DNA from 2 places in the Nonomuraea sp. K271 genome. Region 1 is predicted to be linked to the other one. Evidence: riboswitches for the same ligand, from Rfam matches in the RefSeq annotation. Region 1 holds a riboswitch; the other holds the start of a gene.

Region 1 (14,772 bases):
CCGCCTCCACGGCCACCGCGCGCCTGGACGCGCCCGCCCCCGGATCGACCGCGGCGATGTGCACGCCCGCGGGCAGGTAGGGGATGGTCTGGGCGAGCACGGCCGCGCCGCGCCGTACGTCGCCCGCCGGGATCAGATGGCACACGTCGATCACCCTGGCCTCGGGCGCGATCCCGGCGATCACGCCATGGCAGGCCGCCACGTAGCCGTCCTCGAGCCCATAGTCCGTGAGCAGCGTGATTACTGAGGTCACATCTGGTGACTGTACGTCTGTCGAACCGCCATGAACAGCAGCGCGCCGCACATTACGATGGCCACGGGCCGTGTGCGTGCGACGTGACCGTCACACGCCCCTTTCGAGGAGGACACCATGGGAGCACCGCTCAGCGGTGACAATGCTGCCCAGGAGCCGTCCGGCCGGCAACCACTCTCACAACGCGATCACGAGCTCCTCGCCTTCGAACGCCAGTGGTGGCGCCACGCGGGCGCGAAGGAGCAGGCCATCAAGGAGACCTTCGGGTTCTCCGCCACCCGCTACTACCAGCTGCTCGGCGAGCTGATCGACAGACCCGAGGCGCTCGAGCAGGACCCCATGCTGGTCAAGAGGCTGCGCAGGTTACGCTCCACCCGTCAGCGTGACCGCGCCGCCAGACGGCTTGGCATGCGCCCCTGACCGGCTGGGTACGGCAGCCGCGTGAGGAACATCCCTGGAATGGAAGCGATCCTGAGCGATCCGGCGGGCGCCGTGATCGGGCTCGACTTCGACGGCACGCTGTCGCCGATCGTGCCCGATCCCGCCGAGGCCGTGATCCACCCGAAGGCGGCCGAAGTTCTCGCCGACCTGGGCGCCCACGTGCTCGCGGTGGTCATCGTGACCGGCAGGCCACCGGCCACCGTGCTGGAACTGGGGCCGGGGCTGAGCGACGTGCCGGGGCTGGTCGTGCTCGGACACTACGGGTTCGAACGCTGGGAGCACGGCCGCGTCTCCGCGCCCCCGCCCCCCGCCGGCGTGCCGCGCACCGAGGCCGAGCTGCCGTTGCTGCTCGACTCGCTCGGCGTCGAAGGCGTGACCGTCGAGGACAAGGGCCGCGCCGTGGCCGTGCACACCCGGCGCAGCCCCGACCCCGACGGCGCCCTCGCCAAGCTCCGCGAGCCGCTGGCCAAGCTGGCCGAGAAGCACAGCCTGGTGGTCGAGCCCGGCCGCTACGTCCTCGAACTGCGCCCGCCGGGCATGGACAAGGGCCAGGCACTCAGCCTCTTCCTGGCCGAGCGGGCCGCGAGGTCCGTCCTGTTCGCCGGCGACGACCTCGGCGACCTGGCCGCGTACGACGCCGTCGAGGCGTCCAACCTGCCCGGCGTGACCGTGTGCAGCGGCTCCGCCGAGGTGACGGCGCTGGCCGAGCGGGCCGACATCGTGGTGGACGGCCCCGAGGGAGTCGTGGCTCTGCTCGGCGAGCTGGCGTCCGCGTTCAGCCGTCCGTAAGCGGTCACCTTCATCGGGCGGCCCGACCCTTCCGCCGCCGCCTGGACCCGCGTGGTGACCGTGAGGGCAGAGGCTCGGCGCGGCGAGGAAGAAGGGCCTGCGCCAGGTCGGGCCGGGCCACCTGGCCGCGTGCCGCGAGTGGGCGGCCGCCTGTGTCTCGTACGCGGGCGGCCGGGTGAGGTCGCGTTTCGTGCAGCGCGAGTGGTACCTGCCGACGACGAAGGTGCTGGTCGTCGACCAGTGGAGCACGCGGGGGCCGTCCGGCTGCTCAGGCGCGCCCGCTGGAGCTGAGCACTCAGGCCAGGGCGTCGAGCTGGGCTGCCAGCCACTTCTGCGGCGGCAGGGCGGTGGCCGCCGCGTGCAGCCTGTCGCGGCGCGCCCGCCGCTCCTGCTCCGGCATGACGAGCGCGTCGTGCAGGGCGGCGGCCGTGCCACTGATGTCGTAGGGGTTGACGAGCAGCGCGTGAGGGCCCAGCTCGGCCGCCGCGCCCGCCTCACGCGACAGCACGAGCGCGCACCGGGGTGAGAGCACGGGGCCCTCCTTGGCCACCAGGTTCATGCCGTCGCGGATGGGGTTGACCAGCAGCACGTCGGCCATCCGGTACGCGGCCAGCGAGCGCGGGTAGTCGTCGTTGACGTTGAGGATGAGGGGGTCCCAGTCCTCCGTGGCGTATTCGTCCTCGATCTGCTGGGCGCAGCGCTGCACCGACGCGGTGTATTCGCGATATTCGGGCAGGTCGTGCCGGCTCGGGTAGGCGAAGGCCAGGTGCACGACCTTCCCGTGCCACTCGGGGTGGGCGCCGAGGAACTCGCCGTAGGCGACCAGGCCGCGCACGATGTTCTTCGACAGCTCGGTGCGGTCGATGCGGACGATCAGCCTGCGGTCGCCGACCTGCTCCTTCAGAGCGGTCATGTGCGACTCGACGTCGGGCTCGCAGGCCCGCTCCCACAGGGCTGCGCCGTCGACGCCGAGGCTGTGCACGCCGATGCGGGTCGTCCTGCCGTCGTGGGTGACGCTGCGCCCGACGCGGTCGGCCTCCGCGCCCAGCAGCGCCTCGCAGCAGTCCATGAACGACTGCGCCCACCTGTCGGTGAGGAACCCGGCGTGATCGGCCCCCAGGATGCCTTCCAGGACCTCCCTCGCCACCTCGTCGGGCAGCAGGGAGAAGTATTCGGGCGGCGCCCACGGCGTGTGGCTGAAGTGGGCGATGCGCAGGTCGGGCCGCTCGGCACGGAGCATCGCCGGGGTCAGCGTGAGGTGGTAGTCCTGCACCATCACCCTGGCCTCGTGGCCGGCCTCCTCGGCCAGGGCCAGCGCGAACGCGCCGTTGTAGTCGCGGTAGGACTCCCACTCGCGCCCGAACTTGGTGCCGAAGAGCGGCGCGTTGGGGATGTCGTAGAGCAGGTGGTTGACGAACCACAGCGTGGAGTTGGCCACGGCGTTGTAGGCGCGGTGGAAGGTGGCGGGCGGGATGTCGAGCATGCGCAGCGGGCCGGTGTCGTAGCCGGCATGGTCGATGCGGCCGCCGGGCGCCAGGCGCACCGCGCTGCGGTCGCCGTCGGACAACGCCGCGCAGACCCACAGGACACCGTCGTCCTTGGCCACGCCGGACAATCCCGACACCAGGCCGCCCCCGCCGCGGCGCAGGGTCAGCTCGCCGTCGTCGGAGACGGTGAAGGAGACAGGGCCGCGGTTGGAGGCCACCAGGACGTTGTTCACCGCGCCCGCTCCAGCCGCGCGGGCCGCCGGCAGGGCGGTGAGCTGGTGTGAGACCTCAAGGTGACTCCTTCCGGCTGGCGTGTCGGTGCAGACGGGACCACACTGATCATCGTGGTGAACGGCCCATCGGAAAAGGAAGGATGCCAACAAGGCTCCCTATGACCCTAGGATCCCAGGCATGGCGCTTGATGAGCTAACCGAGGAACTCGCCCGCTCCGCCGCGGCCGGAGACCACCGCGCTCTTGGTGAGCTGCTGCGGCGGATCGAGCCCGATGTCATGCGTCATTGCGCCCGCATACTGCCCTACCACCAGGACGCCGAGGAGGCCTCCCAGGACACCCTGCTGGCCGTGGCGCGCAACATCGGGCGCTTCGAGGGACGGGCCAGGTTCAGCACCTGGCTGCACATTGTGACGGCCAACTGCGCGCGGACCACGTACCGCTCGCTCAAGCGCAGGGCGGCCGAGCAGAGCTCCGACGAGCTGCCGATGCAGAAGCCCGACGTGCGCCGCGTCAGCGTGATCGCGGGCTCGCGGCTCGACCTGCTCGACGCCATGGAGGCGCTGGAGGCCGACAAACCCGACCTGGCGCAGGCGCTGGTCCTGCGCGACATCGTCCAGCTCGACTACAACGAGGTGGCCGACCAGCTCGGCATCCCGCTCGGCACCGCCAAGTCGCGCATCCACCAGGCGCGCAAATATGTCCAGGGCGTGCTGGGGGAGGACTATCGCTGAGATCGCGCGTCTCAAACTCTGAGACGGAAGGACGTTTCCGCCACGTGGGCGGGTAGAGTCCGACTCGACAACTGAATATTGCTCATCCAGAGGGGTGGAGGGACCGGCCCTGCGAAGCCCCGGCAACCCTCCCGGCTTGTGACTCGCGACCTGGCGAGGCCGACCGGGACAAGGTGCCAATTCCGGTCTGTGGTCAAGGTGGCCGTAGACGAAGATGAGGGAAGGCCTCGCTTCATGTCGCTCGATTTTGGTCCCGCCGTCGGTCTGTCCTGCCGCGAGTGCGGCGCACGCTACCCGCTCGGTCCGAGCTTCGCCTGCCAGGAATGTTTCGGGCCGCTCGAAGCGGCTTACGAGTTCGGCGCGGTGACCCGCGCGGCGATCGAGTCGGGACCCGCCAACATCTGGCGTTACCGGTCGCTGCTGCCCGTGCCGGCCGACGTCGCCGACAAGCCCAACATGAACCCGGGATGGACCAAGCTGGTCAGGGCCGGCAACCTCGGGCGGGCGCTCGGCATCAGGTCCCTGCACGTCAAGGACGACTCGGGCAACCCCACCCACTCCTTCAAGGACCGCGTGGTCGCCATGGCCGTCGAGGCGGCCCGCAACTTCGGCTTCCACACGCTCTCCTGCTCCTCCACGGGCAACCTCGCGGGCGCGGTCACGGCCGCCGCCGCGCGTGCCGGGCTGGAGGCGTGCGTGTTCATCCCGGCCAACCTCGAACAGGCCAAGATCGCCATGGCCCGGGTCTTCGGCGGCCGGCTGATCGGCATCGAGGGCACCTACGACGACGTCAACAGGTTCTGCTCGGAGCTGATCGGCGACCCGCTCGGCGACAAGTGGGGGTTCACCAACATCAACCTGCGGCCCTACTATGCCGAGGGCTCCAAGACGCTCGCGTACGAGATCGCCGAGCAGCTCGGGTGGCGGCTGCCCGAGCAGATCATCGTCCCCATCGCCTCGGGCTCGCAGCTCACGAAGATCGACAAGGGCTTCAAGGAACTGGTCGCGCTCGGGCTGGTCGAGGACACGCCGTACAAGATCTTCGGGGCGCAGGCGGCCGGGTGCTCGCCCGTGTCGACCGCCTACAAGGCGGGCCACGACGTCGTGCAGCCCGTACGGCCCGACACCATCGCCAAGTCGCTGGCCATCGGGAACCCCGCCGACGGCCCGTACGTGCTGGACATCGCGCGGCGGACCGGCGGGGGCGTCGAGGACGTCACGGACGACGAGATCGTGGCCGCCATCAAGCTCCTGGCCTCGACGGAGGGCATCTTCGCCGAGACCGCGGGCGGCGTGACCGTGGGCGTGCTGAAGAAGCTCACCGAGACCGGGCAGCTCGACCCGGAGGCCGAGACCGTGGTCCTGAACACCGGTGACGGCCTCAAGACGCTCGACGCGATCAGCGGCGACGCCAGGCCCACGGCCGTGATCCGGCCCTCTCTCGACGCGTTCCGCGCGACTGTCTGACAACCACGAAAGGGCGAGTGTAACCATGAGCGTTTCTGTGCGGATTCCCACCATTCTGCGCACCTACACCGGGGGCAACGCGGAAGTCAGTGGCGAGGGCGCGACTCTTCGTGACGTGCTGGCCAAGCTGGACTCTGACTACCCGGGTATCGGCGCAAGAATTCTGGATGAATCGGGCCAGATTCGGCGTTTCGTCAACGTTTATGTGGGGGAAGAGGACGTCCGATTTGCCCAGGGGCTGGACACTCCGGCGCCGGAGGGAACCCAGATCTCCATCATCCCCGCCGTCGCGGGCGGGTGAGTGCGGCAGATCACACTTCGGCGAAGGCGTCCCTTGTGGGCGCCTTCTTCTTTTCCCCGCAATTCAACGTTGAACCGCCGATGGAAGAAATGTGGTCTCTGCAGATTGACTCTGTTGCCAAACCCCTTGCCACAGGTATGGTCGAGGGCGATCGCCTGGCTGATTTTCTGTTATGTCGGGCGATTACGGGTCTCGCGGAGGAATGGGCGAGATCTGGGAGACCAGTAAGAGGAGTCGGAAGTGGCGCAGGGCACCGTCAAGTGGTTCAACGCGGACAAGGGCTACGGCTTCATCGCGGTAGACGGTGGTAAGGATGTATTCGTCCATTACTCAGCGATCATGATGGACGGGTATCGCTCTCTCGAACAGGGACAGCGTGTCGAGTTCGAGATCACGCAGGGCCAGAAGGGACCGCAGGCGGAGTCCGTCAGGACGGTCTGATTCACCGCACTGGTATGCACCGGCGGGATCGCGCGGCAGCGCAGTCCGTGCGAACCGTCACCTATCTTTCGTCGACCCCTGGTACGGCGAGTCGTGTGCGCGAACCGCGGCCAGCGGTGCGTCCACGGGCGGCTCGCCGGACAGACGACTGACCTGGGGAAAGGAACGGCCGCAGGTGAGTTCGCTTGCACTCGGCAGGGTAGAGTGCTAAACAGTTCGTTGGCACTCTGTGCAGCAGAGTGCCAACACCGGATCGGGACGATGGGGTCTGCCGAAGGAGATGCTGACCCATGCCGTCGCGGGCGTCGGCTCGGTCCACGACAAGCCACCCTGCATCTGGGAGGTCTAGCCTTATGGCAGCCAAGATGATCGCGTTTGACGAGGACGCCCGGCGCGGTCTCGAGCGCGGTATGAACCAGCTCGCCGACGCCGTCAAGGTGACCCTGGGCCCCAAGGGGCGCAACGTCGTGCTGGAGAAGAAGTGGGGCGCTCCCACGATCACCAACGATGGTGTGTCCATCGCCAAGGAGATCGAGCTCGAGGACGCGTGGGAGAAGATCGGCGCGGAGCTGGTCAAGGAGGTCGCCAAGAAGACGGACGACGTCGCCGGCGACGGCACCACGACCGCCACCGTGCTCGCCCAGGCGCTGGTGCGCGAGGGCCTGCGCAACGTGGCCGCGGGCGCCAACCCGATGGCTCTGAAGAAGGGCATCGAGGCGGCCGTGGAGCGGGTCAGCGAGGAGCTGTCCAAGCTGGCCAAGGACGTGGAGACCAAGGAGCAGATCGCTTCGACCGCCTCCATCTCCGCCGCCGACCCTGAGATCGGCGCGCTCATCGCCGAGGCGATGGACAAGGTCGGCAAGGAAGGCGTCATCACCGTCGAGGAGAGCAACACCTTCGGCCTCGAGCTCGAGCTCACCGAGGGCATGCGCTTCGACAAGGGCATGACGTCGATGTACTTCGTCACCGACTCCGACCGCATGGAGGCCGTGCTCGAAGACCCCTACATCCTGATCGTCAACGGCAAGGTCTCCGCCAACAAGGACCTGCTGCCGCTGCTCGACAAGGTCGTGCAGTCCGGCAAGCCGCTGCTGATCATCGCCGAGGACGTCGAGGGCGAGGCCCTGGCGACCCTGGTGGTCAACAAGATCCGCGGCCTGTTCCGCTCGGTGGCCGTCAAGGCCCCGGGCTTCGGCGACCGCCGCAAGGCCATGCTCAACGACATCGCGATCCTGACCGGTGGTCAGGTCATCGCCGAGGAGGTCGGCCTCAAGCTCGAGACCGCCACCCTCGACCTGCTGGGCCGTGCCCGCAAGGTGGTCGTGACCAAGGACGAGACGACGATCGTCGACGGCGCCGGTGACGCCGAGCAGATCTCCGGCCGGGTCAACGAGATCCGCGCCGAGATCGAGCGCACCGACTCCGACTACGACCGCGAGAAGCTGCAGGAGCGGCTGGCCAAGCTGGCCGGCGGCGTGGCCGTCATCAAGGCGGGCGCGGCGACCGAGGTCGAGCTCAAGGAGCGCAAGCACCGCATCGAGGACGCCGTCCGCAACGCCAAGGCGGCCGTCGAGGAGGGCATCGTCCCCGGTGGTGGCGTGGCTCTGCTGCAGGCCGGCGCCAAGGCGTTCGACAAGCTGGAGCTCAACGGCGACGAGGCCACCGGCGCGGCGATCGTGAAGAAGGCTCTGGAGGAGCCGCTCAAGCAGATCGCGGTCAACGCCGGTCTCGAGGGCGGCGTCGTGGTCGAGCGCGTGCGCAACCTCACCCCGGGTGAGGGCCTCAACGCCGCGTCGGGCGAATACGTCAACATGTTCGAGGCCGGCATTCTCGACCCGGCCAAGGTGACGCGGTCGGCGCTGCAGAACGCCGCCTCGATCGCGGCGCTCTTCCTGACCACCGAGGCCGTCATCGCCGAGAAGCCGGAGAAGACCCCGGCCGCTCCCGCCGGCATGCCCGGCGGCGGCGACATGGACTTCTAGGTCCTGTTCGCGGCGCACGTCCCAAAAAGAGCGGCCCGGTTTTTCCGGGCCGCTCTTGTTTTCGTTTCGCTGCCATTACGTTTCGCGATTGAACTGCTACTTGGAGTGAGAAAGGGTTGTCTGCACATCGCCTCACCAAAGGAGCAGAGAAATGTTCTCCCGCAGCAAGCGCATGCTGAGCGTCGCCGTTCTCGGCCTCGCCGCCGTCACCCTCACGGCTGTTCCCGCGCATGCCGTCAACGACCCCGGGGTCGTCGTCAGCGGCGCCGTGACCGAGGGGACGCCGCTGTGCGAGCTACGGCGGTGGGTGCCGCTGCTCGGCAACCTGCAGCCGCTCGACGAGATCTGCGACTAGACCCCACGGAAAGGGGCCCCACCGACGTGCGGTGGGGCACCTTCGTCGTCAGACGCCGTAGTGGGGAATGAGGTGGCCGCGGGCCAGCGAGTTGGCGGTGATGTTGAAGCCCACCACCGCCGGGCTGGTGTCGCTGCTGAGACCGAGTGACTCGACCCCCAACGCGTGGACGGTGAAGACATAGCGGTGCGGGTCGCCGGGAGGCGGAGCGGCGCCGCCGTAGTCCTTGCTGCCGTAGTCGTTGCGGGCGTGCACCGCGCCCCCGGGCAGGCCCTTGAACTCCGGGGCCGTGCCCGCGCCCGTCGGCAGCTCGGTCACCGAGGCGGGGATATCGAACAGCACCCAGTGCCAGAAGCCGCTGCCCGTGGGGGCATCGGGGTCGAAGCAGGTCACGGCGTAGGAGCGGGTCTCCGCCGGAGCGCCGGACCAGCGCAGGTGGGGCGAGAGGTTCTGGCCCGTCATGCCCCAGTCGTTGAAGACGTGGACATCGTTGAGCCGCTCACCGTCCTGGAGATCGTCGCTCTCGACCACGAGCGCGGTAACCGAGGGCAGGTGTTCATGGGGAAGGGGTGCTGGCACGGCATCCTCCTAGGTCTAGAGCTCCTTGCCCAGCCATCCTAGAAGCGGCCGTGCCGCAGGCCCCTGTCAGCTCGCCAGCTGTGGCGGCAGCGGCTTGCCGTGCAGGACCGTCAGCGAGGTCACCGCCCGGGTCAGGACCACGTAGAGCCTGGCCAGGCCGCGGGGCTCGGCCGCGACGATGTCGGCGGGCTCGACGACGACGACGTGGTCGTACTCCAGGCCCTTGGCGAGGGTCGCGGGCACGATCAGCAGGCGGTGTTCCTCGGTCGAGTCGGGGTCGAGAACGGCGTAGGGCAGGCCGGCGAGCGACTCGGAGACCGCGGCCACCATCGCGTCGGGGACGATGACGCCGATCGAGCCCTCCTTGGCCAGGGCCTCCTCGGCGGCCTGCGCCACCGAGCCGCCCTCGCGCACGGTGAGCGAGCCCGCGCCCGGCCGCAGCGACTGCGGGGCTGCCAGGCCCGGGGCGATCGAGGGCAGCAGGCGGGCCGCGTAGTCGAGGACCTCCCTCGGCACGCGGAAGCCGAGGGTCAGCTCCGTGACCTCGCCCTCGCGCTGGCCCAGGTGTTCGAGGACCGACGTCCACGAACGGGTCGACCAGGGGGTGGTGCCCTGGGCGAGGTCGCCGAGCACGGTGGCGGAGCCGTTGCGGCAGCGGCGGCCGAGGGCGCGCAACTGCATCTCGGACAGGTCCTGGGCCTCGTCGACCACCAGGTGGCCGAGCGACGGCGTACGTTCCATCAGGTCGCGCAACTCGTCGAGGAGCGCGGCGTCGGCGGCCGACCATTTGGCCGACTTCCAGCTCCGGTACGGCTTGCGCCACAGGAGCAATTCCTGCTCTTCAGGCGACAAATCTGATTTAGCGGCCCGCGCCAGGAATTCGGCATCTGACAGCAGACGGTGGAGAACCAGTTCGGGTGTCAGTTTGGGCCAGACCGCGTCCACGAGTTGTTTCACCGGCTTGGAACGGGCCACCGCGTCCTGGACCCGGTCGTCGGGTGACTCGCCGCGCTGCTCCATGCGTACGAGGACCATGTGGGCCAGCCGCTGCGCCAGCGCCGCCCGGCCGGGGTTGTAGCGGGTGGTGCCGCGCAGGGAGGCCACGATCTCGCGTACTTCGTGGTCGGCCACCCGGTGCCGGTAGGCGCCCTTGGTGTAGACGAGGCCCTCCTCCGGTTTCACGATGTGCAGCCAGAGAGCCCGGTCGAGCACCGCCGCCATCCTGGCGTCGCCCTTCACCGCGGCCACGGCCGGGTCTTCGGACGCGGCGTGTTCCCCGAGCAGGCCCGCCACCGTGGTCTGGTCGACCTTGACCTCGCCGAGCGCGGGCAGCACCGAGGAGATGTAGGACAGGAACGCCCGGTTGGGTCCGACGATCATCACGCCCGACCTGGCCAGCCGCTCGCGGTGGGTGAACAGCAGGTAGGCGGCGCGGTGCAGGCCGACCGCGGTCTTCCCGGTGCCGGGGGCGCCCTGCACGCACACCGTCTGGGCGAGGGTGGAGCGCACGATCTCGTCCTGGTCGGGCTGGATCGTGGCGACGATGTCACGCATCGGGCCGGTGCGGGGGCGTTCGATCTCCTGGGTCAGGATCCTGGACGGGCCGAGCTCGACGCCCTCGCCGAGTGGTTCGTCCTCGAACGCGGTCAGCGCCCCGCCGTGGTAGCCGAAGCGGCGCCGGAGCACGATTCCCATGGGGTCGGCGGGACTGGCCTGGTAGAACGCGCGGGACACCGGTGCGCGCCAGTCGATGACCAGCGGCCTGCTGTTGCCGTCGTGCACGTGGCGGCGCCCGACGTGGATCGTGCCGGGCAGGGCGTCGGGCTCGTCCTCCTGAGCGGTGGCGCGGTCGAGGCGGCCGAAGAACAGCGGGGTGTCGGGATGGTCGGCCAGCGCGGCCACCCGCTGGTCGAGCAGCGACTGGAGGATCTGCTGCGAGACCCAGTCGCCGGCCGCGTCGGACGAGAGCGACTGGGCGTGGGCGCGCATGGCCTTGAGCGCGGCTCTGGACTCGGCCAGGTGAGCCTGCTCGGCGGCGAGCACGTCGGAGGGTATGTCGGGGGCCAGTTGGTGTGCGGGCATGCGAAAGCGCCTCCCTGGGATGAACGACGGAGGTGGTTGAAGGCAGCGAATCCATCAGCTTAGTCGCCACGATTCCCGGCTTCCAAAGCATTTAGCTCGGGCGGCCTGGGTACGCATAGGTGGTGGTGCGGGTCCGGCTGCGTTTCTCGCCGATCATCCCCACGGTCGCGAGCTGCCTTCTTGCGGCGCTGTGGGGTCTGTCGGTGTTCGCGGGGTGGGGGCTGCAGGCGTTCTGTGCGGGTGGCGAGTCGACGGCGGCCTGCTCGGAGCGGCTGGGCGCGGTCTCCACGCTGTCGGGTGCGTTCGCGGTGGTCGCCGCGTGCTGCACGGTGGCGGCCTGGCTGCCGTGGTCGCGGCACGACCCGCGGACGTTCGGTCAGCTCATGGGCGCCGGCGTGCTGTTCTGGATCGTCGCGGAGGGCGTGCTCTTCGTCGGCGGTCTGCTGGTCAGGTAGGGGGTAGATCCGCCCTCAAGGGATCAAGCTCGGAATACCGAAAAATTCGGGCATATCAGGTGGGTTTGTCGGATCATGGGGGTATGTCGCAGGCGGCGTGATAGTACGCAGGTGAGGGGGGTGGTTGGATTGTCTTCGACCCGCGGAGTCTCGTGGACGTGAAGCCACGCTGATGCCCGGCCGCTCGGGCGAGCGGCTGGGCATGACCGCCGGCATCCCCGTCACACACCGCCGAGCACGTCGTCGGCATCGATGATCTGGTACGCGTACCCCTGCTCGGCCAGGAACCGCTGCCGGTGCGCCGCGAACTCCTGGTCGACCGTGTCGCGGCTGACCACCGTGTAGAACCGGGCGCCCCCGCCGTCGGCCTTGGGCCGCAGCACACGCCCGAGCCGCTGCGCCTCCTCCTGACGCGAGCCGAACGTCCCCGACACCTGGATCGCGATGGCAGCCTCCGGCAGGTCGATGGAGAAGTTGGCCACCTTCGACACCACCAGGACCTGGATCTCCTTGTCGCGGAAGGCCTGGTAGAGGCGCTCGCGCTCCTTGACCCGAGTCTCGCCCTTGATCACCGGCGCGTTGAGGTGCTCGCCGAGCTCGTCGAGCTGGTCGATGTACTGGCCGATGACGAGCACCTGCTCGCCCAGATGGCGGCGTACCAGCGCCTCGGTCACCTGCGTCTTGGACGGCGTGGTCGCGCAGAACCGGTAGCGCTCCTCCGACTCGGCCATCGCGTACGCCAGCCGCTCCTCGTCCGTGAGCGTCACCCGCACCTCGACGCAGTCGGCGGGCGCGATCCAGCCCTGGTTCTCCATCTCCTTCCACGGCGCGTCGTAACGCTTGGGACCGATCAGCGAGAACACGTCGCCCTCGCGGCCGTCCTCGCGCACCAGCGTCGCGGTCAGCCCGACCCGCCTGCGGGCCTGCAGGTGGGCGGTCATGCGGAAGATCGGGGCGGGCAGCAGGTGCACCTCGTCGTAGACGATCAGGCCCCAGTCGCGGGCGTCGAACAACTCCAGGTGGCTGTAGACGCCCTTCCGCCTGGTCGTCATCACCTGGTAGGTGGCGATGGTGACCGGGCGGATCTCCTTCTTCGTGCCGGAGTATTCGCCGATCTCGTCCTCGGTCAGCGACGTGCGCTTGAGCAGCTCGGTCTTCCACTGGTGAGCGGAGACCGTGTTCGTCACCAGGATCAGCGTGGTGGCCTGGGCGTGCGCCATCGCGGCCGCGCCGACGAGCGTCTTGCCCGCGCCGCACGGCAGCACGACCACGCCCGAGCCGCCGTGCCAGAAGGCGTCGGCGGCCTCCTGCTGGTAGGGGCGCAGCGTCCAGTCGTCCTGCCGCAACGCGATCGGATGCTGCTCGCCGTCGACGTAGCCGGCCAGGTCTTCGGCCGGCCAGCCGAGCTTGAGCAGGGCCTGCTTGACGTTGCCCCGGTCGCTCGGGTGCACGATCACGGAGTCGGGGCCGAGCCGCTCGCCCAGCATCGGCTGGATCTTCTTGGAGCGCAGCACCTCCTCCAGCACGGCCCGGTCGGTGGAGGTCAGCACCAGGCCGTTGGCCGGGTCCTTCTCCAGGCGCAGCCGGCCGTAGCGGGCCATGGTCTCGGCGATGTCGACGAGCAGGGCGTGGGGCACCGGGTAGCGGCTGAAGCTGATCAGCGCGTCGATGACCTGCTCGGCGTCGTGCCCGGCCGCACGGGCGTTCCACAACGCCAGCGGGGTGACGCGGTAGGTGTGCACGTGTTCGGGGGCGCGCTCAAGCTCGGCGAACGGCGCGATCGCCTTGCGGCACGCGTCGGCCCGCTCGTGGTCGACCTCGAGCAGCAGCGTCTTGTCCGATTGGACGATCAGCGGTCCATCGCTCACTGGCTTGTCTCCGTGGGGTTGGTGCGGGGGCCCGGCAGGACCATCGTCTCCTGATCCCGGCTCGGCCGCTCCAGTGTGCAACATTCAGGGCGCCCGGATTAGTCCGGACGCCCTGGACGCGCCGCCGTGTCAGGAACTGCTCGGCTCCCAGCGGAAGTGTTCGCGGGCGATGAGCACGCCCAAGACGCTCCACGCCACGATCAGCAGCAGCCGCGGCCCCGCGGCCACCCACGACTCGGCGAAGGACACCGCCGGATGCGGTGCGGCCTGCGTGAAGTCCTCGCCGAAATGGCCAGCGACCGTCCCAGCCACAACCGCGCCGCCCTGCCGCGCTTGACCAGGTTCGCGTACGGCTCCGCCTCGGACATCCGCCCCGGCTGACCAGGCAAGATCACCGATACGAGGCTCATCACGTCTCCAGAGGCAGGTGCGGCGAGGTGCGGTGACGGTACGGCGCTGCGGGATCGACCCCACCCCGCAACAGGGACGCGAGGACGGCCGGCTCCGGAGGCACGCCCTCCGTGGCGCTCATGACCAGCCCTTTCCGCGATCACCCGCGAACGGTGCTCGCCGAAGCTCGGCAACCGCATGCCGATCGCGCAGTTCTGGCGCTGCTACCGCGACAGCGTCGCCGGCCCTGACGAGGGCCTGGCCGAACGGGCCACGGCGTACGCGGGCCGGCACCTGCTCGACCGGCTGCCGGCGACCGCGGGGACCCAGACCCGGCTGCGCGCCATCGACCTGGCCGCGGCCGGCATCGGCAGGACGGCGCTGCTGAACCCCGGGAAGTTCACCGGGACGCTGGGACTTGGCCCCGCCTAGTCGTCGAGGTAGCCGTTGAAGCCCAGGAACAGGAACGTGCCGATGCCCAGCACGAAGCCCGTGCCGAACAGGACCCAGCTCCAGATCACCATCGTGCGGGCGGTCTGCGGCTCGTTGCGCGACTTGCTCAGCGCCAGGCCCGCGAGGATGGCGCCCGGCAGCCCAAGGACGTTGCAGCAGGAGACGAGCGCGAGAAGGTTGAGCACGAGCGAGACGATCGCGTTGGCCATCGGTCCGTCGTTGCGCGGCGGGGGCGGCGGATAACCGTAGCCGTAGCCGTATTGTGGCGGCGGCTGGTCGCCGTAGGGCGCGCCGTACGGTTGGTACGGATAGCCCGAGGGGTTCTCCTGGCTCATGTTCACCTCCAGACAGGTCAACACTTATCACGGAATTGAGGCGCGTCTGACCGCGGTTCGTGTACTCGGGTGCGGCCGTGACGGGTTCGCTGCCGTTCAGCCGAGCAGCGCGCGCAGCGCCTTGCGGT
Region 2 (14,772 bases), on a different contig from region 1:
GCCGTCACCGAGCTCCGCACCCTGTCACGTGAGGCCGAGGGCCACGTGCGCGAGTTCACACAAATTCACACCGACACCGCGCCACAGCCCGCGACCATCGTCGACCGGCCGGGCTGGATCAAGGCCAACGTCGAGGGCTTCCGCGTGGTGCTCGAACCCCTGACCCAGCGCATGAGCAGCGGCGACAACCCGCCGCCCGCCATCGTCACGGCCGTGGGCTCCCGCATCACGGGCGTCGAGGTCGGCGCCGTCCTGGCGTTCCTGGCCTCGCGCGTGCTGGGCCAGTACGAGCTGTTCCTTCCGCCCGACCCGACGGGTGAGGAGCCGACGGGCCGCCTGACCTTGGTCGCGCCCAACATCGTGCACGCCGAGCGCGAGATGGCCGTCAACCCGCACGACTTCCGCCTGTGGGTCTGCCTGCACGAGGAGACCCACCGCGTCCAGTTCACGGGCGTGACGTGGCTGCGCGAATACGTGCGCTCGCAGATGACCGAGTTCCTGCTGGCCTCCGACCTCGACCTGCCCACGCTGCTCGAACGCCTGCGCAACGCCGCCGACACGGTGGCCGACGTGGTGCGCGGCGGCGAGGGCAACCTCATCGACGCCATCCAGTCGCCCGGCCAGAAGGAGATCCTCGACCGCCTGACGGCCGTGATGACCCTGGTCGAAGGGCACGGCGACTACGTGATGGACGCCGTCGGCCCGTCCGTGGTGCCGTCGGTCGCCGACATCCGCTCCAAGTTCGCCCAGCGCCGCGAGGGTGGCTCCCGCCTCGACCGCACGGTCAGGCGGCTGCTGGGGATCGAGGTCAAGATGAAGCAGTACGCGGAGGGCTCGGCGTTCGTCCGCACCGTGGTCGACCGGGTCGGCATGGACGGCTTCAACAAGGTCTGGACCTCGCCCGAGACACTGCCGACGACGCAGGAGATCTCCGACCCCGACCGGTGGGTCTCCCGCGTCATGGGCACCCCGGCCCTGCCCGCCTGACCCGCCTCACCGCGCTGTCCTCAGGGCTGCGCGGTGGAGCCCGGCGTTTCCCGGCGGCGGCGTGAGCCGGGACAATGGGCTGCGTGGGGCCACATCCAGCAGTCGCCGACGTACGCAGGGCTGTGCGCGAGGCGCTGGCCGGCGTCGAGAAGGGCGCGCTGGTCCTGGCGGCGTGCAGCGGCGGAGCCGACTCCCTTGCCCTGTCGGCCGCCCTGGCGTTCGTGGCTTCCCGGATGGGGCTGCGGGCGGGGGCGCTGACCGTGGACCACGGGCTGCAGCCGGGCTCGGCCGAGCGCGCCGCGACGGTGGCGGAGGCGGCACGCGGCATGGGCCTCGATCCGGTGGAGGTGCTCACGGTGACGGTGGGTACGGCGGGCGGTCCCGAGGCGGCGGCCAGGGACGCGCGCTACGCGGCGCTGACGGAGGCGGCCGACCGGCTCAGGGCGACGGCGGTCCTGCTCGGGCACACCAGGGACGACCAGGCGGAGACGGTCCTGCTCGGCCTGGCGAGGGGGAGCGGGCCGCGTTCGTTGTCGGGCATGGCGGCGAGCAGCGGGCGTCATCTGCGGCCGTTCCTCGGTCTTTCACGGGCCACCACGGTCGCCGCCTGCCGGGCGCTGGGCCTGTCCCCGTGGGACGACCCGCACAACGACGATCCCCGCTTCACGAGGGTGCGCGTCAGGAGGCACGTGCTGCCGGTGCTGGAGAAGGAGCTGGGCCCTGGGGTCGCGGAGGCGCTCGCGAGGACCGCGGGGATGGCGCGCGAGGACGCCGACGCACTGGACGGGTGGGCGGATTCGGCGTACCGAAATTGCGCTCTAAGCGATATCGAGGGGTCGGTCAGGTTGTCCGTGGGCGAGCTGGAGAGGTTGCCCGACGCCGTCAGGCGGCGGGTCCTGCGCCGCGCGGCCATCGCTGCGGGAGCACCGCCGGGAGCGCTGTCGGCCGCCCACGTGCTGGCCGTGGACCGGCTGGTCACGCGGTGGCACGGGCAGAAGGCGGTGGACCTGCCCGGGGGTCTGTCGGCCGTGCGGCGGTATGGCACCCTGATACTCGCCATCAGTCCCATCCCGTAAGGAACCACAGGTGGACGCTGCCGACATGGGCAATGACCTGGAAAAGGTCCTCATCTCCGAGGAAGATCTCCAGGTCAGGATCAAAGAGCTCGCCGGCCGGATCGACGAGGACTATGCAGGCAAGGAAGTCCTGCTCGTGGGCGTGTTGAAGGGCGCGGTCATGGTGATGGCCGACCTGGCGAGGGCTCTGCACGTGCCCGTGCAGATGGACTGGATGGCGGTGTCGTCGTACGGTGCCGGCACGAGGTCGTCGGGTGTCGTACGCGTGCTGAAAGACCTCGACACCGACATCCTCGACCGCCATGTGCTGATCGTCGAGGACATCATCGACTCCGGTCTGACCCTGCACTGGCTGCTGGAAAACCTGAAATCGCGCAATCCGGCCTCGCTGGAGATCTGCGCCGCGCTGCGCAAACCTGACGCGGTGAAGGTGCCTATCGAGGTGAAATACGTGGGTTTCGACATTCCCAGCGAGTTCGTCATCGGTTACGGCCTCGACTACGCGGAGCGATACCGCAATCTGCCCTTCATCGGCACGCTGGCTCCGCACGTTTACACCTAGCGATTCCGCCGGTGTTCCCGGCGGGCCGGGAACACTGCGCAACGTGACGTACGTTGATAGGGCAAGACCGGTGTAGCGGGCGGGTCCCTCCGTGCGCTGTGCCGGTGTACCTTCGGACTCCTGAAGGGTGACCCCGTGTCCCCTTCGGGTAGTCAGAACTCGCGGTGTCGGATGCCGCGGCCCCGGGGCGACCCGGGGTTTCACAGGCCATGGTCAGGAAGGGACGGGCCCGCAAGGGGTTCCGCATCGGATGGATCTCAAGCGATTTACACGTGGGCCACTGCTGTGGATCCTGGGCATCGTCGTGCTGCTCCTGCTCGTCACCCAGCTCTGGAGCGGTGGCGGCAATTACAAGCCGGCCGACACGTCCTTGGTTCTTCAGCAGATTCGCGCCGGAAACGTCAGCAACGCCAAGATCATCGACAAGGACAACCGGATCGAGGTGACGCTGACCAGTCCCGTCGTGGTCAAGGCCGGCGACGCCCCGACGAAGCTGATCCAGTCCGACTGGGTCACCGGTTACGGCAGCAAGCTGACCGACGAGCTCCAGGCTCAGGTCGACGCGGGCAAGACGAAGAGCTTCGCCACCGAGGTGCCGCAGGAAAACTTCCTGGTGAGCCTCCTGGTGAGCTTCCTGCCGATCGTCATCATCGTGCTGATCTTCCTGTTCATCATGAACCAGATGCAGGGCGGCGGCTCTCGGGTGATGAACTTCGGCAAGTCGAAGGCCAAGCTGATCACCAAAGACACCCCCAAGACGACCTTCTCCGACGTCGCGGGCGCCGACGAGGCCATCGAGGAGTTGCAGGAGATCAAGGAGTTCCTGCAGGCTCCGTCCAAGTTCCAGGCGATCGGCGCCAAGATCCCCAAGGGCGTGCTGCTCTACGGCCCGCCCGGCACCGGCAAGACGCTGCTGGCTCGCGCGGTCGCGGGTGAGGCCGGCGTGCCGTTCTACTCGATCTCCGGTTCCGACTTCGTCGAGATGTTCGTCGGTGTCGGCGCCTCGCGTGTTCGTGACCTGTTCGAGCAGGCCAAGGCCAACGCCCCGGCGATCATCTTCATCGACGAGATCGACGCGGTCGGCCGCCACCGCGGCGCCGGCCTGGGCGGCGGTCACGACGAGCGCGAGCAGACGCTCAACCAGCTGCTCGTCGAGATGGACGGCTTCGACGTCAAGGGCGGCGTGATCCTCATCGCGGCCACCAACCGGCCCGACATCCTCGACCCGGCGCTGCTGCGTCCTGGGCGTTTCGACCGGCAGGTCACCGTCGACCGGCCCGACCTCGAGGGCCGCAAGGGCATCCTCAAGGTGCACGGGCGGGGCAAGCCGTTCGCTCCCGACGTCGACCTCGACGTGATCGCGCGGCGCACCCCCGGCTTCACCGGCGCCGACCTCGCCAATGTGATCAACGAGGCGGCCCTGCTCACCGCGCGGGCCGACCAGAAGCTGATCACGATGGAGCTTCTCGAGGAGTCGATCGACCGCGTCATGGCAGGGCCCGAGCGCAAGACGCGGGTCATGTCCGACAAGGAAAAGAAGATGATCGCCTATCACGAGGGCGGTCACGCGCTGGTGGCGCACGCGTTGCCCAACTCCGACCCGGTGCACAAGATCACGATCTTGTCCCGTGGCCGCGCGCTCGGTTACACGATGACGCTGCCGATGGAGGACAAGTTCCTGGCCACCAGGTCGGAGATGATGGACCAGCTCGCGATGTTGCTCGGCGGCCGGGCGGCGGAGGAGCTCGTCTTCCACGAGCCGACCACCGGCGCCTCCAACGACATCGAGAAGGCCACGGCCGTCGCCCGCCGCATGGTGACCGAATACGGCATGAGCGAGCAGCTCGGCGCCCGCAAGTTCGGCAGCGGCCAGGCGGAGGTCTTCCTGGGCCGCGAGATGGGCCACGAGCGCGACTACTCCGAGAAGATCGCCTCCACGATCGACGAGGAGGTCCGCCGGATGATCGAGACGGCGCACGACCAGGCCTGGGACATCCTGGTCGAATACCGCGACGTGCTCGACAACCTGGTGCTCGAGCTCATGGAGAAGGAGACCCTCTCCCGTGAGCAGGTGCTCCAGATCTTCAGCCCGGTGGTCATCAGGGAGCACCGTCCGTCCTATGCGGGCTACGGCAAGCGGCTGCCCTCCGACCGCCCGCCGATCCTGACCCCGAAGGAGCAGTCGGCCAACGGCTCGCTCACCACGGGCCACCAGGACGCCCTTCCGTCCGGAGACAGTGCGTGACGCAGCACGACATCGACCAGGGCCGGATCGAGAAGGCCGTACGCGAGATCCTCGCCGCCATCGGCGAGGATCCCGACCGCGACGGCCTCCTCGACACGCCTGCCCGGGTCGCCCGCGCCATGACCGAGCAATATTCAGGGCTCGGCCAGACGCCCGAGGACGTGCTGACCAAGGTCTTCGACGTCGACCACGACGAGATGGTGCTCGTCAGGGACATCGAGGTCTACTCGACCTGCGAGCACCATCTGGTCCCGTTCCACGGGGTGGCCCACGTGGGCTACATCCCCAACCAGCGCGGTGAGGTGACGGGCCTGTCCAAGCTGGCCCGCCTGGTCGACGTGTTCGCCCGCCGTCCCCAGGTGCAGGAGCGCATGACCTCGCAGATCGCCGACGCGCTCATGCGGGTGCTGGAGCCGCGCGGGGTCATCGTGGTGGTCGAGGCCGAGCACCTGTGCATGACGATGCGTGGGGTGCGCAAGCCCGGTGCCAAGACCGTGACCTCGGCGGTCCGCGGTGACTTCCGCACCAGCGACAAGACCCGTTCCGAGGCAATGGCGCTGATTCTCCACCGCTGATGACGGAACGGGGTACCCACGATGTCATCACGTGTCGGGAAGCGCCTAGGCTTGGCCCATGACTAGCGTGCCCATGAACGTGCCGGAAGGCGCGGATCGGTGCCTCGTCATGGGCGTGGTCAATGTGACGCCCGATTCGTTCTCCGACGGCGGGCGATGGTTCGACGAGGAGGCCGCGATCCAGCACGGCCTCGACCTGGTCCGTGAGGGCGCCGACATCGTCGACGTGGGCGGCGAGTCCACCCGTCCCGGGGCCGCCAGGGTGTCCCTGCAGGAGGAGCTCACCCGGATTCTCCCGGTGATCAGGGCGCTCGACGCGGAGGGTGTGCGGGTCAGCGTCGACACGATGCGGGCGGAGGTCGCGAGGGCCGCGGTCGAGGCGGGCGCGCGGCTCGTCAACGACGTGAGCGGCGGGCTGGCCGACCCCGACATGCCCCGCGCGGTCGCCGCGACCGGAGTCCCCTACGTCGTGATGCACTGGCGCGGCCACAGCCACGACATGGACAGCCGCGCCGTCTACGCCGACGTGGTCACCGAGGTCCGCGAAGAGCTGAGCAAACGGGTCGATCTGGTGCTGGCGGAGGGCGTCACGGAGGAGCAGATCGTGATCGACCCCGGTCTCGGATTCGCGAAGAACGCCGACCACAACTGGGCACTGCTGGCCGGCATCCCGAAGCTCGCCGAACTGGGTTATCCGCTATTGGTGGGCGCGTCGCGCAAACGGTTCCTCGGCCGACTGTTGGCCGGCCCCGACGGCACACCCCGGCCGTTCAGCCGCAGCGACGACGCGACCTTGGCGGTGACCGCGCTGGCCGCCCACGCGGGCGCTTGGTGCGTGCGCGTGCACGAGGTAGGTCCCAATGCCGATGCCGTGCGCGTGGCCGCCGCATGGAAGAGAGCCGGAGCCAACACATGAGCGTCGACACCGCCGCTATCGAGACGGTGAACCAGGAGTTCTACGCCGCTATCGAGAACGCCGATCTCGACAAGATGACCGAGATCTGGGCGGAAGACTCCGGTGACGAGCAGGTGAGCTGCGTGCACCCGGGCTGGACCCTGCTGACGGGCCGCTCGGAGGTGCTGCGGTCATGGGCGTTGATCATGGCCAACACCACCTACATCCAGTTCGTGCTGACCGACGTCAACACGACCGTGCTGGGCGACGTGGCCGTGCTCACCTGCGTGGAGAACATCCTCACCGCGGGCGAGGAGGGCGAGTCCAGCTTCGCCGCGGGCAAGGTGGTGGCCAGCAACGTCTACCTCCGCACCCCGCAGGGGTGGCGGTTGTGGATGCACCATGGCTCGCCCGTGCTCCAGAGCGATGACGACGAGGAGGAGGACGGCGAGCTTGAGCGCTGATCGCATCGCCCTCAAGGGCCTGCGGGCCCGGGGGAGACACGGCGTCCTCGCTGCCGAGCGGGAGCTCGGGCAGGAGTTCGTCATCGACGCGACGTTGTTCCTCGACACCGCGCCGGCGGCGGCCGGCGACGACCTCACCAAGACCGTCCATTACGGCGAGCTGGCCGAGGCCCTCGTCAAGGTCGTGGAGGGCGAGCCGGTCGAGCTGATCGAGACGCTCGCGCAGCGGCTGGCCGAGGTGTGCCTGGCGAATGAGCTGGTGCACAGGGCCGAGGTGAGCGTGCACAAGCCGGCGGCACCCATTCCGCTGCCCTTCGACGATGTGGTCGTGACGATCGAGCGGAGCCGCTGATGAAGGCCGTCATCGCCCTGGGCAGCAACCTGGGGGCCCGCTTCCAGACGTTGCAGGGCGCCGTCGACACCCTGTTCGACGCCCCTGGGCTGAGGTTCGTGCAGGCGTCCCCCGTCTACGAGACCGACCCCGTCGGCGGCCCGTCCGGGCAGCGCCCCTACCTCAACGCGATCGTGATCGCCGAGACCACGCTGGAGCCCTTCCGGCTGCTGGAGCGGGCGCTCAACGTCGAGGACGCCTTCGGCAGGGTCCGGGGCGAACGGTGGGGGCCGCGCACTCTCGACGTCGACCTGGTGGCGGTGGGCGAGCTCGTCAGCGACGACCCCGAGCTGACGCTGCCGCATCCGCTCGCCCACGAGCGCGCGTTCGTGCTGGTGCCCTGGTCGAAGGCCGATCCCGAGGCGGTGCTGCCCGGCCGCGGCCGGGTGGCCGACCTGCTGGAGGGGCTCGACCGGCAGGGCGTACGCCTGCGCGACGACCTCAAGCTGCAGAGGCCGGATTGAGGCCCACACATCCCGGCCATCTGGTCGGCATCCTCGTCGTCGTCGCGCTGCTCACCTGGGTGGTGATCCAGCCCGTCTACTCCGACCTGCCGCTGATGCCGTGGACCGCGATCCCCACGGTGACGTTGCTGGCCATCGGCGAGGGCTACACCGCCTGGCTGACCAAGGCCAGGATCGAGAGAAAGCCCGGCACCAAGCCGGTGGAGCCGATGGCGGTGGCCCGGCTGGCGGCGCTGGCGAAGGCGTCGGCGTACGCGGGGGCGGCGTTCGGGGGGATCTTCGCCGGGTTCGGGCTGCACACGGCGCAGCTGCTCGACCGGGAGACGCCACGGGGCGAGTTCTTCGTCGCCGCGGGGTCGCTGGCGTCGTGCGTGCTCCTCGTCTGCGCCGCCCTCTACCTGGAGCACTCCTGCCGCATCCCCAAGGAGCCGGAGGAGCAGGAGCGCGACTAGTGCTCGCCGGAGAGGTCTTCGGTGCTGCGCCGGGCGGCGGCCCGCACGCGGTCGTGCCACATCTCCCGGCGCAGCAGGCGCAGCGCGCGGCGGATCACGTCGCTCGGCCGCTCGCCTTCCCGCAGCGCGGCGCGGATGATCCGCAGGTCCTCGGCGGTGGCGTGGAAGCCGATGTCAGGCATGTTCCGAGCCTAGGGAGCGGCTGACGTCCTCGTCCCGCTTTTGGCGCACAGGTGTGCGGCGCCGGCCGAAGAGATAGATGACGGGGGCGGTGCAGATCAGCGGGCCGATGATGGCGATGGGGCGTTCCAGCCACCATTTCAGGTCGGGCGGGATCTGGGTGCCCATGGTGCCGAACCACCACCACGACAATCCCAGCGCGATCGCCATCCCCGTGGTGTGGAAGAGGAACAGCGGCAGCGAATAACGGTTGATGAAGTCGTTGACCCGGCGCCAGCCCGGCCGTACGAGTACGCGTTCCATGGAGGGCCGCAGCACCTCCACGAGCCCGATCTGGAAGAGCAGCAGCGCCACGATCACGAACGTGGGCGGCGCCATGTTCGACCACTTGTCGCCGGGCACGCCCACCATCGAGCCGGGATAGATGCCCGAGTAGACCAGCCCGAAGAGGGCGAACAGCCCGGTCCACAACAGTCCCTTGTCATAGCGGCGGGGCAGCGCCACGACCCGGTCGTAGAAGAACCCGGCCTGGTGCGCCAGCCCCCAGACGACGAGCATGTTGAGCCAGCCGACCTGGTCGACGCCGTAGCTGAAGCGCACCACGTCGATCACCAGGGCGGCGCCGCCGAGCCAGATCAGGGCGAGCACGTCGTAGCGGTTGTGCAGCCACAGCGCCACGGGCAGCAGCGCGATCAGCACCAGGTAGACGCCGAGGAACCAGAGTGGGCTGAGCACCAGCAGCACGACCCGCCACATCCAGTCGACGTCGAAGGCCCACGTGACGACAGCCCCGATGACGGCCCACACGCCGGACAGGACGAGCGCGGGTAAGGCGAGCGCGCGGATGCGCCGCAGGACGAACGAGCCGATGCCGACGCCCCGCGTCTTGGCCCGGTTCCAGGACAGCAGGTGCACGTGACCGCCGACGTAGAAGAACAGCGGCAGCACCTGCAGCAGCCAGGTGAGGATCCACAGTCCCGAGGTGAAGCCGAGCGGGCTGGTGGGCTCGGGGCCGTGCGGCTTCCATTCGAGAATGGTGAACGCCCAGTGCCACACCACCACGACGATCAGGCTCAGGGCGCGCAGCCAGTCGACGTACTTGTCGCGCTCTTGCGTCGTCACTTGTCGATGTCACCCACGACGAAGAACATCGAGCCGAGGATGGCGACCATGTCGGCCACCAGGTGACCAGGCAACATCTCGCGCAGCACCTGGATGTTGTTGTAGGAGGCGGAGCGCAGCTTGAGCCGCCACGGCGTCTTGTCGCCCCTGGAGACGAGGTAGTAGCCGTTGATGCCGAGCGGGTTCTCCGTCCACGCGTACGTGTGGCCCTCCGGCACCTTGAGCACCTTGGGCAGGCGCTGGTTGATCGGCCCTGGAGGCAGCGCGCGCAGGCGTTCGGCGCAGGCGTCGGCCAGGTCGAGCGAGACCTTGAGCTGTTCGAGCAGGACTTCGAAGCGGGTGTGGCAGTCGCCCGCGCTCCTGGTGATCACCTTGACGGGCAGCTCGGGGTAGGCGAGGTAGGGCTCGTCGCGCCGGAGGTCGAAGTCGACGCCGGAGGCGCGGGCGATGGGGCCGCTCACGCCGTACTGCATGATCTGGTCGCGGGTGAGCACGCCGACCCCCGTGGTGCGGGCCAGGAAGATGTCGTTGTTCAGGATGAGGTTCTCGATGTCGGGCACGCGGCGGCGGGTCTGCGCGACGGCCGCCGACACCCGGTCGAGCCAGCCGAGCGGCAGGTCTTCCTTGAGCCCGCCGACCCGGTTGAACATGTAGTGCATGCGCCCGCCGGAGATCTCCTCCATGACGGCCTGGATGCGCTCGCGTTCGTCGAAGGCGTAGAACAGCGGGGTGATCGCGCCCAGCTCCAGAGGGTAGGAGCCGAGGAACATCAGGTGGTTGAGCACCCGGTTGAGCTCGGCCAGCAGTGTGCGCGCCCACACGGCCCTGACCGGGGGCTCCATGCCGAGCAGGCGTTCGGCGGCGAGCACCACGCCCAGCTCGTTGGCGAACCCTGACAGCCAGTCGTGCCGGTTGGCGAGCATGATGATCTGGCGGTAGTCACGCACCTCGAACAGTTTCTCCGCGCCGCGGTGCATGTAGCCGATGATGGGCTCGGCGGTGGCGATGCGCTCGCCGTCGAGCGTGAGCCGGAGCCGAAGCACCCCGTGGGTCGACGGATGCTGCGGGCCGATGTTGAGGATCATGTCCTCGGTGGCCAGTTCTTTGGCGCCCGCACCTATGCCGACCACACGTTCCGTCATACGGCCATGCTGCCACCGTCGTGGGTGTCGATCCAGCGGCGGGGTGACCGTCAAACCTTGGTATGCGTGTGCATCCCAAAGTCGGACATGGGGAGGGATATCTGGAACGGGGGGAGAAATCACCATGAAGAGAATATTGTTCGACGTCGCGGCTCTGGTCGCGCGCGTGGTGACGGGCGTGATCTTCCTGGCCCATGGATGGCAGAAGTGGCAGGGCGGCCTGGGCGCCACCGCGCAGGGCTTCAGGGAGTCGGGGATCCCGGCGCCCGAGGTGGCCGCCGCGTACGCGACCGTCGTGGAGACCGTCGGCGGCATCTTCCTGATCCTCGGCCTGCTGGTCAGGCCCGTGGTGGTGCTGCTGCTGCTCAACATGCTCGGCGCGATCTTCTTCGTGCACTGGGGCCTCACCCCGCTGTCCGCCGACAACGGCTGGGAGGTGCCGGGTGCCCTCGGCTCGCTGAGCCTGCTGTTCCTCGTCCTGGGCGGCGGCCGGTTCGGCCTCGATGGCATCTTCCGCGCGATGTCGCGCCGGCGGGCCGAACGCCGCGCGGCCGAGGCGGACCTCGCCGCCCACGCCCCCGCCGGGCGGGGCGGCCCGACGACGCCCTTGCCGGCGCAGGAGGAGCCGCCCCAGGTGCCCCGGCAGCCGAGCGCGCCGAAGGACAGCGGCCTCAGCGACAAGGACATGCGCGACATCGACGCCCTGGTCGGCGACGAGCAGCCACCACGCCGCGAACCGCCCAAGGGCTGACCTTCAGCGGGCGGTGAGGTCGCGCAGCGCATCGATCAGCCGGTCCACGTGCTCCTGCGTGGTCCCGATGCCGATCGAGGCGCGCACCGCCGACGCGGCGCCGTCCTCGCACCCGCCGTCCGGGAGCCCGTTCTCCGTGCCCAGCAGGTGCCGGACGAACGGGTGCGCGCAGAACTTGCCGTCGCGCACACCGATGCCGTACTCCCCGGACAGCACCTCGGCCACCTCGCGGGCCGCTCGCCCCTCGACGGCGAACGACACGATGCCCACCCGCGGATGGTCGTCCCCCCAAAGGGACAGCTCGCGTACACCCTCGATCGAGGCGAGACCGGCCCGCAGCCGGGCGATCAGGCGCTCCTCCTCGCGCACCAGTGGGGTCCATCCGGTGGCGGAGAGCGCGTCGCAGGCGGCGGCCAGCGCGATGGCGCCGAGCACATTCGGCGTGCCCGCCTCGTGCCGCGGCTCCGGGTCGTCGTGCCACTCGACCCCGCCGGCCACCGACCGGACCGCGCCCCCGCCTTTCAGGTACGGCTCCGCCTCGGCCAGCCAGTCACGCCGCCCGATCAGCACGCCCGCGCCGAAGGGGGCGTACAGCTTGTGCCCGGAGAACGCCACGTAGTCGAGGTCGAGCGCGGTGAGGTTGAGCCGCCGGTGCGGTGCGAGCTGCGCGGCGTCCACCAGGATCCTGGCCCCGTGCCGGTGCGCGATGTGGGCCAGGGCGGCGATCGGCCACAACTCGCCGGTGACGTTGGAGGCGGCGGTGACCACGAGCAGTTTGGGCCCGTCGATCGCGGCCAGCGTCTCGTCGGCGGCGCGCACGGCCTCGCCGGGGAAGGCGGGTGGCGCCAGGCGTACGGACCGGGGCCAGGGGAGGAGCGAGGCGTGGTGCTCGGTGTCGAAGACGACGGTGGTCGTGCCCTCGGGCAGGCAGCGGGCGAGCAGGTTGGTGGCGTCGGTGGTGTTGCGGGTGAAGATGACGGCGTCGCCCGGCCGGGCCCCGGCGAACGCGCTGACGGTGTGCCTGGCCTGCTCGTAGCGGGCGGTGGTGAGCTGGGAGGCGTAGCCCGCGCCGCGGTGGACGCTGGAGTAGGCCGGGAGCGCGGCGGCGACGGCCGCGCTGACCGGCTCCAGACAGGGGGCGCTGGCGGCGTAGTCGAGGTTGGCGTAGCTCACCAGCCGGCCGCCCTTGACCGGCACCTTGAGGTCGGCGCCGAGCACGGCGGGGACACGTCGCTCGGCCGTGGGGGCGGGGGCCTCGGCGGCCCTGGCGGAAGCGGACGTGAAGATCGTCAACGTGGACACGGCAGTTCTCCTCGGGGTCGCCGGACCCCTGGAGCAGCCACGGAGCCCGCGCTTGCCCGCCACACCTCGTGACGGACCAGGTCTTCACCCGGGGCACCCCGCCGCGGACGCGAGGGTTGCCGGCCAGCTAGCCGGGGCTTGTCGCTGGCACTCATGACCTACGTCACGAACTATAACCCGGACCCGGGCATGCGTCGCAAGCGGGGGCAGCAGGCGCTGGAGGAAAAAGGCACTGCCGAAAGGGAGGATCCCGCTCCTAAGATGAAATGATGCGCTTTGATCCCTGGGATCCGGATTTCGTGGCTCACCCGTACCGCGTCTACGAGGAACTGCGCCGCGACGCTCCGGTCAGCTACTTCGAACCGACGAACCAGTGGCTGATCTCCCGGCACGCGGACGTCAACGCGCTGCTCAGAGACCGCCGCCTGGGCCGCTCCTACCTGCACGTGGCCACGCCCGAGGAGTTCGGCAGGCCGCCGGAGCCGGAGTTCCAAAAGCCGTTCTGGCGGGTGATCAGGGCGGGCATGCTCGACGTGGAGCCGCCGGTGCACACGAGGCTGCGCCGGCTGGTGTCCAAGGCGTTCACGCCGCGCATGGTCGAGTCGCTGCGCCCCCGGGTCCACGCCATCGCGCGGGACCTGGTGGACACGTACGTCGCCAAGGGCGGCGGCGACCTGATCGCCGACGTCGCCGAACCGCTGCCGGTGACCGTGATCGCCGAGATGCTCGGCATCCCCGAGCAGGACCGCCAACTGCTGCGCCCGTGGTCGGCCGACATCTGTGGCATGTACGAGCTCAACCCTGCCCCCGAGGCCCAGCACACCGCGGTGCGCGCGGCGGAGGAGTTCGCCGCCTACCTCAAGGCCCTGGCCGCCGAGCGCCGCCCGCGCCCCGGCGACGACCTGATCAGCGCGCTCACCCAGGTCACCGAGCTGACCGAGGACGAACTGGTCGGCACGTGCGTCCTGCTGCTCAACGCCGGTCACGAGGCCACCGTGAACGTGACCGGCAACGGCTGGTGGGCCCTGTTCAGGAACCCCGCCGAGCTCGTACGGCTGCGCGAGGACCGCTCGCTGCTGCCCACGGCCGTGGAGGAGCTGATGCGCTGGGACACGCCGCTGCAGATGTTCGAGCGGTGGGTGCTGGAGGACATCGAGGTGCACGGCGTGCGGATCCCGCGCGGGGCGGAAGTGGCGTTGTTGTTCGGCTCGGCCAACCGGGACCAGACGGTGTTCGACGACCCGGACAGGCTCGACGTGGGCCGCGCCGACAACCCGCACGTCTCCTTCGGCGCCGGGATCCACTTCTGCCTGGGGGCGCCGCTTGCCAGGATCGAGTTGATGGAGTCGTTCGGTGCCCTCCTGGACCGCGCGGCCACGCTGGAGCTGCGCCGGGAGCCGGAGTGGAAGCCGGGCTACGTCATCCGCGGGCTGCGTTCGCTGGAGCTCACCGCCACTGGCTGAGCCAGCCGAAGCCGCCGAGCCCCGACGGATGGATCAGTTCGCCCTCCTCGGAGGCTCTGGCCAGGGCGCGCAGGTAGCCGCGCGGATCGACGTGGGCCAGGTCGGCGGGCGGCCTGGCGCCGGTGATGCCGAGGGCCCTGAGCGCGTCACGCTGTGTGGACAAGGTTGTGGATATCGCACCGGCTTCGCGCCCGGCCTCCGCGCACGCGTCGAGCGCGACATGTGCCGTGATGTCGCAGGTGCCGTCGGGGACGGGGGTCACGACCGCGCCGTCGCGGTATCCGGTCAGGGTGCCGCACGGCGGGCGGTTATCCACAGGATGTGCATAATCGATGGCGATCGCTCGCCCTCTGGTCAGGCGTGCGAGGACCGAGGCCCAGGCCTCGTCGCGGGGTCGCCCGATCTCCGCCCGCGCGCCCACCCCGCACAACGGCCACCATCGCTCGAGCCATTCGCGGTCGGCGTGGCCGGGCGGGTCGCCTAGCCGCTCCTCGCCGGTGCGTACGTCGACCATGATCAGCCGCGGTCCTTGGGCGGTCTGCTCCACCACGTCGATCGGGACGTTGTCGAGCCATTCGTTGGCGATGGCCAGCCCGGTGATGGCGGCGGGCAGGTCGGGACGCCAGCGGATGCGCTCGGGCAGGCCCTCGGGGCGGGGGCAGAGGTCGACGGCGGTGACCCGCAGCCGGTCGCGCACGCCG

What was found. A riboswitch is a leader RNA that binds a small molecule or an ion and turns the genes downstream of it on or off. The one in region 1 is predicted to bind S-adenosylmethionine.
Region 2: another riboswitch for S-adenosylmethionine. It lies ahead of GUY59_RS24755 (aminotransferase class V-fold PLP-dependent enzyme); the one in region 1 lies ahead of thrC (threonine synthase).

The regions. Positions count from the first base shown of each region.
Region 1 covers NZ_JAAAHR010000041.1:13,757-28,528, reverse strand. Annotated here, with positions in the region: gene GUY59_RS16750 (SAM hydrolase/SAM-dependent halogenase family protein) at 1-253, opposite strand, end outside; gene GUY59_RS16745 (DUF3263 domain-containing protein) at 371-673, shown strand; gene otsB (trehalose-phosphatase) at 713-1,483, shown strand; gene GUY59_RS16735 (alpha,alpha-trehalose-phosphate synthase (UDP-forming)) at 1,779-3,203, opposite strand; gene GUY59_RS16730 (RNA polymerase sigma factor) at 3,382-3,936, shown strand; SAM riboswitch class I at 4,016-4,157, shown strand; gene thrC (threonine synthase) at 4,171-5,403, shown strand; gene GUY59_RS16720 (MoaD/ThiS family protein) at 5,429-5,704, shown strand; gene GUY59_RS16715 (cold-shock protein) at 5,945-6,145, shown strand; gene groL (chaperonin GroEL) at 6,499-8,127, shown strand; gene GUY59_RS16705 (hypothetical protein) at 8,279-8,482, shown strand; gene GUY59_RS16700 (YbhB/YbcL family Raf kinase inhibitor-like protein) at 8,531-9,061, opposite strand; gene GUY59_RS16695 (HelD family protein) at 9,128-11,143, opposite strand; gene GUY59_RS16690 (hypothetical protein) at 11,263-11,598, shown strand; gene GUY59_RS16685 (DNA repair helicase XPB) at 11,820-13,466, opposite strand; gene GUY59_RS16680 (hypothetical protein) at 13,596-13,778, opposite strand; gene GUY59_RS50020 (hypothetical protein) at 13,876-13,998, opposite strand; gene GUY59_RS16675 (hypothetical protein) at 14,055-14,288, shown strand; gene GUY59_RS16670 (DUF4190 domain-containing protein) at 14,285-14,644, opposite strand; gene GUY59_RS16665 (AMP-binding protein) at 14,741-14,772, opposite strand, start outside.
Region 2 covers NZ_JAAAHR010000075.1:3,533-18,304, forward strand. Annotated here, with positions in the region: gene GUY59_RS24685 (zinc-dependent metalloprotease) at 1-987, shown strand, start outside; gene tilS (tRNA lysidine(34) synthetase TilS) at 1,062-2,063, shown strand; gene hpt (hypoxanthine phosphoribosyltransferase) at 2,074-2,625, shown strand; gene ftsH (ATP-dependent zinc metalloprotease FtsH) at 2,876-4,870, shown strand; gene folE (GTP cyclohydrolase I FolE) at 4,867-5,445, shown strand; gene folP (dihydropteroate synthase) at 5,504-6,361, shown strand; gene GUY59_RS24715 (nuclear transport factor 2 family protein) at 6,358-6,804, shown strand; gene folB (dihydroneopterin aldolase) at 6,794-7,156, shown strand; gene folK (2-amino-4-hydroxy-6-hydroxymethyldihydropteridine diphosphokinase) at 7,156-7,659, shown strand; gene GUY59_RS24730 (DUF3180 domain-containing protein) at 7,656-8,111, shown strand; gene GUY59_RS24735 (hypothetical protein) at 8,108-8,293, opposite strand; gene GUY59_RS24740 (acyltransferase family protein) at 8,286-9,413, opposite strand; gene GUY59_RS24745 (NADH-quinone oxidoreductase subunit D) at 9,410-10,555, opposite strand; gene GUY59_RS24750 (DoxX family protein) at 10,680-11,306, shown strand; gene GUY59_RS24755 (aminotransferase class V-fold PLP-dependent enzyme) at 11,310-12,608, opposite strand; SAM riboswitch class IV at 12,652-12,767, opposite strand; gene GUY59_RS24760 (cytochrome P450) at 12,878-14,071, shown strand; gene GUY59_RS24765 (SAM-dependent methyltransferase) at 14,055-14,772, opposite strand, start outside.